Regions from separate parts of the Chelatococcus sp. HY11 genome, predicted to be linked through region 1. Evidence: predicted binding sites of a transcription regulator. Region 1 holds the regulator's gene; the other holds the start of a gene.
The links. Region 1 encodes HrcA, which represses chaperone genes, less so after heat shock. Its sites were predicted from a motif close to GTTAGCACTCNCNNNNNGNGAGTGCTAAC; they were not measured.

Region 1 (3,385 bases):
CTTGGTGGTGCCGAGCTTGGCGAGCTTGAGGAGTTCGAGCAGCTCTTCCTCCGAGAAAGGCGTGCCTTCCGCCGTGCCCTGGATCTCGACGATGCCGCCTGCGCCGGTGATGACGAAATTGGCGTCTGTCTCGGCGGCGGAATCCTCAGGATAATCAAGGTCGAGGACGGGCGTGCCCTTGTAGATGCCGCAGGAAACGGCCGCGACATGATCCTTCAGGGGATTGGTCGCGATGATGGAGCGTGCCCGCATCCATGCGAGGCAGTCGTGCAATGCGACCCATGCCCCGGTGATCGACGCGGTGCGCGTACCGCCATCCGCCTGCAGGACGTCGCAATCAATGGTGATCTGGCGCTCACCCAAGGCCGCGAGATCGACGACCGCCCGCAGGGAGCGACCGATCAGGCGCTGGATCTCCTGGGTGCGGCCGGACGGCTTGCCGGCCGTGACCTCCCGGCGGGTGCGCTCCAGTGTCGCGCGCGGCAGCATGGAATATTCCGCCGTGACCCAGCCCTTGCCCGAGCCGCGGACCCACATCGGGGGACGTTCCTCGAGCGAGGCCGTGCACAGCACGTGGGTATCGCCGAACTTCACCAGGCATGAGCCTTCGGCGTAGCGCGCGACCGCCCGCTCCAGGGTGACCTTGCGCAATTCATCCGGAGCGCGTTTGGAGGGCCGCATCTACAATCTCCCACTATGCAGCCTGAATGCTGCCGAAAGCAGCTTCTAGAAGCAGCGCCCGTGACACGCAAGCGTATGCCTCACGCGCGCTTATCGCAGGCGCCCGTTCTGGTGGATGACTGGGGTGCCTGGCGGGGTGCTGCTTGTGTTTGCCCCCCCACCATCCCCATAATTGGATAAAGGCGCACGGCGTGACGGTGCTCCGGATCGCCCGGTGGAATGGAAGGTTGAGATAATACATGAGTGCACCAATGAGCCCCCCTCTCTCCGAGGCTGAAGGCAAGGGCGTGCTCGTCGATATCAACGAACGCTCCCGCGAGATCTTCAAGCAGATCGTGGAGAGCTATCTCGCGACCGGTGAGCCGGTCGGTTCGCGCAACCTGTCGCGCATCATTCCCATGGCCTTGTCGCCAGCCTCCGTGCGCAACGTGATGGCCGATCTGGAGCATGCGGGTTTGCTCTACTCCCCGCATACCAGCGCGGGCCGGTTGCCAACCGAGCGCGGGCTTCGTTTCTTCGTGGACGCGCTCCTGGAGATCGGCGATCTCGGCAAGGAGGATCGGGCGCGCATCGAGGCCGAGGTGAAGGCCCATGGTGCTGAATCGTCCTTGGATGCGGCGCTGAGCCAGACCATGTCGGCGCTGTCCGGGTTGTCGCGTGGGGCGGGTGTCGTCGTCACCACCAAGCAGGATGCGCCGCTGAAGCATATCGAGTTCGTCCGCCTCGACCCCAGCAAGGCCCTGGTCGTGATGGTAGCGGAAGACGGGAAGGTGGAAAACCGCGTGCTCGACCTGCCGCCGGGACTACCCACGGCCGCGTTGATCGAGGCTGGCAATTTCCTCAATGCTCATATCCGCGGCCGGACGTTGGCCGACGCCAAGCGAGAGATCCAGCGCGCCCGAGAGGCTATGGAGCGGGAGCTCGACGCCATCACCGCGCGCCTTGTGGAGGCTGGGCTCGCGACCTCCGTCGGCCCGGCCGACAGCCGCCAGCTCATCGTGCGCGGACAGGCGAACCTGCTCGACGACCTGCGCGCCGCCGAGGACTTGGAGCGTATCCGCCTGCTGTTCGATGACCTGGAGACGCAGAAGGAGGTCATCGACCTTCTGGCGCGCGCCGAACAGGGCGAGGGCGTGCGCATCTATATCGGTTCGGAGAACAAGCTGTTCTCCATGTCTGGCTCCTCGATGATCGCCGCGCCCTTCCGCGACGGTTCGCAGCGCATCGTCGGCGTCGTCGGCGTCATCGGGCCGACGCGGCTCAACTATGCGCGGATCGTGCCGATGGTCGACTACACGGCGAAGATCGTTTCAAGCCTGCTCGACGCCCGCCGGACCTGAGGAGCTTGGCGACACAAGGCGCTTGAAGAAGAAGGTCGTCGGTGCCAGCGCGCCGGCCGGCGTATGGGAATGGTCGGGCACCACGCCATATTCCGTCCAGCCGCAGCGGCGGTAGAGCCGCTCTCCGGCGCTGCCGCTCGCGGTGTCGAGCATCAGGAGCGTGCGGCCGTTGGCGAGTGCCGCCTGTTCCGCGGCTGTGAGAAGGCGAGCGCCGAGGCCTTGGCGCCGCGCGTCCGAGTGGACGAGCATCTTGCCGATTTCGGCGCGATGTGGCGCGTTGGGCTGTGGCGCAAAGGTCAACACCACGGTGCCGAGAAGGCGCCGGCCATCGTCCGCCACGAAGAGAAGCCGCGAGCCCTCGCCGAGACCGGGAAGCTGCCCGCGCCAGAACGCGCGGGCGTCAGCATGGGCGAAGTCCGCCATGAAATTGACGGACGCGCCGCTGGCCACCGCATCGACAAGGAGGTCGGCGAGTTCACCTTCGCGTGTCTCGGCTTCACGCTGGTCGATGGTTCGTATGGCTATGTCGAATGGCTTGTGTGTCATCGCTGCCCCCGCCGCGTCCGGCCGCTGTCCGTCATAGCATGCAGGCTGGGAGGCGTCGCCGGTCGGGTGGGCCGGGAGGCCTGCGGCACAGCCGCCCAACCGCGTTCCAACCGCGTGCCTGCCGCGCTGAATCGGGTTCTCTCTTCGGGTTCCCTCTTGGCGCGGCCTGAGCGCACTGCTATGTGCCGGGCATGAGCGAGCAACCCATCGACACCATCCGCAACTTTTCCATCGTCGCGCATATCGACCATGGCAAATCGACGCTGGCCGACCGTCTGATCCAGATGACGGGCGCCCTGTCCGATCGCGAGATGTCCGAACAGGTGCTCGACTCCATGGATATCGAGCGCGAGCGCGGCATCACCATTAAGGCGCAGACCGTGCGGCTGGAATACCCGGCCAAGGATGGCAAGACCTATATCCTGAACCTGATGGATACGCCCGGCCACGTCGATTTCGCCTATGAGGTGTCGCGGTCGCTCGCCGCCTGCGAGGGCTCGCTCCTCGTGGTGGACGCCTCCCAAGGCGTCGAGGCGCAGACGCTCGCCAATGTCTACCAGGCCATCGAGGCGGGCCACGAGATCGTGCCGGTGCTCAACAAGGTTGACCTGCCTGCCGCCGAGCCGGACCGCGTCAAGGAGCAGATCGAGGAAGTGATCGGGCTCGATGCCTCCAATGCGATCCCGATCTCGGCCAAGACCGGCGTCGGCATTCCCGACGTGCTGGAAGCCATCGTCACTCGCCTGCCGCCGCCCAAGGGCGACCGCGCGGCCCCGCTCAAGGCGCTGCTCGTCGACAGCTGGTACGACGCCTATCTC
Region 2 (3,385 bases), 2.0 Mb from region 1:
GCATCTGAAGGGTCACGTTCTCAAGCTTGATGCCGATGTCTTCGGAGATGACCTGGCCCGCGGTGAGGATCGCGATGTCCTCGAGCATGGCCTTGCGACGGTCGCCGAAGCCAGGGGCCTTGACGGCGGCAACCTTCAGGCCACCACGGAGCTTGTTGACGACGAGCGTGGCGAGAGCCTCGCCTTCGACGTCCTCAGCAATGATGACGAGCGGCTTGCCGGACTGCACGACGGCCTCGAGGACCGGCAGCATGGCCTGGAGCGACGAGAGCTTCTTCTCATGGATGAGGATGTAGGGATCCTCGAGCTCGGCGATCATCTTTTCCGCATTCGTGATGAAATACGGGGAGAGATAGCCGCGGTCGAACTGCATGCCTTCGACGACGTCGAGCTCGGTCTCGGCGGTCTTGGCTTCCTCGACGGTGATGACACCCTCGTTACCGACCTTCTGCATCGCGTGGGCGATCATCTCGCCGATGGCCGTGTCGCCGTTCGATGAGATCGTGCCGACCTGGGCGACTTCCTCGGAAGACTTCACCTTCTTGGCGCGCTTCTCGATGTCCTTGATGGCCTCGACCGTGGCGAGATCGATGCCGCGCTTCAGGTCCATCGGGTTCATGCCGGCGGCAACCGCCTTGGCGCCTTCCTTCACGATCGCCTGGGCGAGAACGGTCGCGGTGGTCGTGCCGTCGCCAGCCAGGTCGTTGGTCTTGGAGGCGACTTCGCGCACCATCTGGGCGCCCATGTTCTCGAACTTGTCGTCGAGTTCGATTTCCTTGGCGACCGTCACGCCGTCCTTCGTGATGCGCGGCGCGCCGAAGGACTTCTCGATGACGACGTTACGGCCCTTCGGACCGAGCGTCACCTTTACGGCATTGGCGAGGATGTCCACACCGCGCAGCATCTTCTCGCGGGCGTCGGACGAAAATTTTACTTCTTTGGCAGCCATGGATAGCTCCTGAGCAAACCTGAATGTTGGGAAAGACGTTTTGGCTCGAGGCGGCGAGAAAACAGCCGCCGATCGCTGATGCGATTAGCCGATCACGCCCATGATGTCGGATTCCTTCATGATCAGGAGGTCCTGGCCATCGATCTTGACCTCGGTTCCAGACCACTTGCCAAACAGGACGCGGTCGCCCTTCTTGACGTCGAGGGCAACGAGCTTGCCGTTGTCATCGCGAGCGCCGGAGCCCACGGCCACGATCTCGCCTTCTTGCGGCTTTTCCTTCGCGGTGTCCGGAATGATGATGCCGCCCTTGGTCTTCTCTTCGCTGTCGAGACGGCGAACGACCACGCGGTCGTGCAGGGGACGGAAAGCCATGAATCTATTCCTCTCGGCAGACCCACCATGCATGGGGGGCTGAATTGTTGGGCTTGTTAGCACTCATTCAAGATGAGTGCCAACGCGCCACCGAGATAAGCATCTCCTCCACAGGAGTCAAGGAGAGGGTTCACCGTCAAATGCACGAAAAATCAGGATCGATGCAGACAGGGTTAAGGCAGATCTCAGGCCGGTGCTGTCGATGCGCTTGGGTCATCCCGGTGCAGCCTTGGCGCGCCATTCCGATGGCCCGCCGTTATGAGGGAGCCTCCGTGTCACCCGGGAAACGGCGAAGCCTCTGTTAGGAATCCAGAACCTTGCCGCTGCACCAAGAATGTGCCGCGTGCGACCGCATAGCCAGGCGCGCACCGTATTGGTTTCGGATCCAAGCCACGAGCTTGCGCTCATCCCAGAATGAGCGGCGCGGGCTATACTCGAACCTTGGTCAGCCTCAGAGCGATCTCTCAGCCTTCACCACGCCGGCCTGGCCGCGCAAGACAAGCTGCCCGCCGACGATGTCCCACTGCTGGGCCGTCCGCAGGGCGATGAAGAACGCCCGTTCCGCGGCCTCGATCTCCTTGCTGCATGAACGCTTGGTGAGGGCGAACGGACCAACGGCGAAGGTCTGGCCACGCAGGGGATAGGCGGTGGCCGAAAAGGTATTGCAGCCGCCGAAACCGCGCATGCGCAGGGTCTGGTCAACGGTGAAGGAAGGACGCTCGGCGCCACGCGGAAGAGGCTTGTCATTCAGGGTGACGGCCACCCAGGATGCCCCGAGGGGAAACTGCTTCTCGCGTCGAGGCTGCTGTTGCTGCGTTTGCTGAGGCTTCCCACTATTGGCGCCGCCGCCCTGCTGGGCGTGGGCGGGCACAACAGAAAGAAGACAAATGGCAATCAGAGCGTAGCGAAATTTCATGGATTCTTCCAACCGATCTCAGCCGGACCTTAGAGCATGATACCGCACAGGGAAAGCCAGTTTCCGGTGATCTGAAACTCTATCCCATTGGAAATGATCAGGTTCGTCGTTCCGATCACGTGTCCGTCATCAACGGTTCACCTCGCCCCGAGAATAGAGTGACAGTCGCCGCATTTCACGTTTCCCCCGCGCGTTGTTAACCATATCGGGCGCCATCCGCCAGAGGCAAAATCGATGGCTGGCCCATTCATGCCGCGAGATGCCACACCTCCGTGGCGAAGGCGTGGCATTTGGCAAGGACAGTCTGAAACAAGTTCGTGAGTGGAGCCGTCAGTTGAGCCGCGCGAACAGCCGGTCGGAGAGGGTGTTGGCGGCGCGGAAAACGGAATCCACGCGCTGTACCGTCACAGGGTCGGCGCCGTTGGCGGAAAGAAGGTCGACGACCGCGAACACGTTCTTGACGGGCGCATGGATCGTCACGAGTCCGCGTTCATCCGGTCCGCCGAAAGGGAGCCGGCAGCCGAGGCGACCTTCGATCTCCGCGCGCAGCGCCGCGTCGAAATCCGGCAGCACGGCCCGCAACTGTCGCGATGTCCGGGCTTCTTCCTCGGCCGCGATGCGTGAGAGGATGGTGCGGGCGGCCGCCTGCGCCTCCGGGCTCCATTCCGCCGTCACCGATGCGACGAGATTGGCCTCTGAACGCAAGATGACGCCGTCGTCGACGATCTTCAGGGCGTTGGCGGCCAGCGTCGTGCCCGTCGTGGTGATATCGACGATGAGTTCGGCCGTGCCGGACGCCGGCGCGCCTTCAGTCGCGCCGAAGCTCTCGACGATGCGATAGTCGGCGATGCCGTGCTCGGCGAAGAAGCGCCGGGTGAGGTTGATATACTTGGTCGCCACGCGCAGGCGTCGGCCGTGGCGGTGGCGCAGGTCCGCCGCCACATCATCGAGGTCGGCCATGCTGCGCACATCGATCCACGCTTGCGGCACGGCGACGACCACATTGGCCTGGCCGAACCCAAGAGGGGTGAGCAATTCCACCACAGTATCGGCGTCGGAGATTTCCTCGCGGATCAGATCTTCGCCGGTGACGCCGAGATGGGCCGTGCCGGCCGCGAGCTGCGTCACGATCTCTGCGGCGGACAGGA

Region 2: groES (co-chaperone GroES) is a predicted target of HrcA. The motif match lies at 1,377-1,405, and genes of this name have one in related genera.

The regions. Positions count from the first base shown of each region.
Region 1 is NZ_JAHBRX010000001.1:4,157,371-4,160,755, forward strand. It holds gene rph (ribonuclease PH) at 1-681, opposite strand, end outside; gene hrcA (heat-inducible transcriptional repressor HrcA) at 933-2,021, shown strand; gene KIO74_RS18905 (GNAT family N-acetyltransferase) at 1,992-2,567, opposite strand; gene lepA (translation elongation factor 4) at 2,759-3,385, shown strand, end outside.
Region 2 is NZ_JAHBRX010000001.1:2,170,695-2,174,079, reverse strand. It holds gene groL (chaperonin GroEL) at 1-949, opposite strand, end outside; gene groES (co-chaperone GroES) at 1,034-1,321, opposite strand; gene KIO74_RS10000 (META domain-containing protein) at 1,773-2,237, opposite strand; gene hisG (ATP phosphoribosyltransferase) at 2,568-3,385, opposite strand, start outside.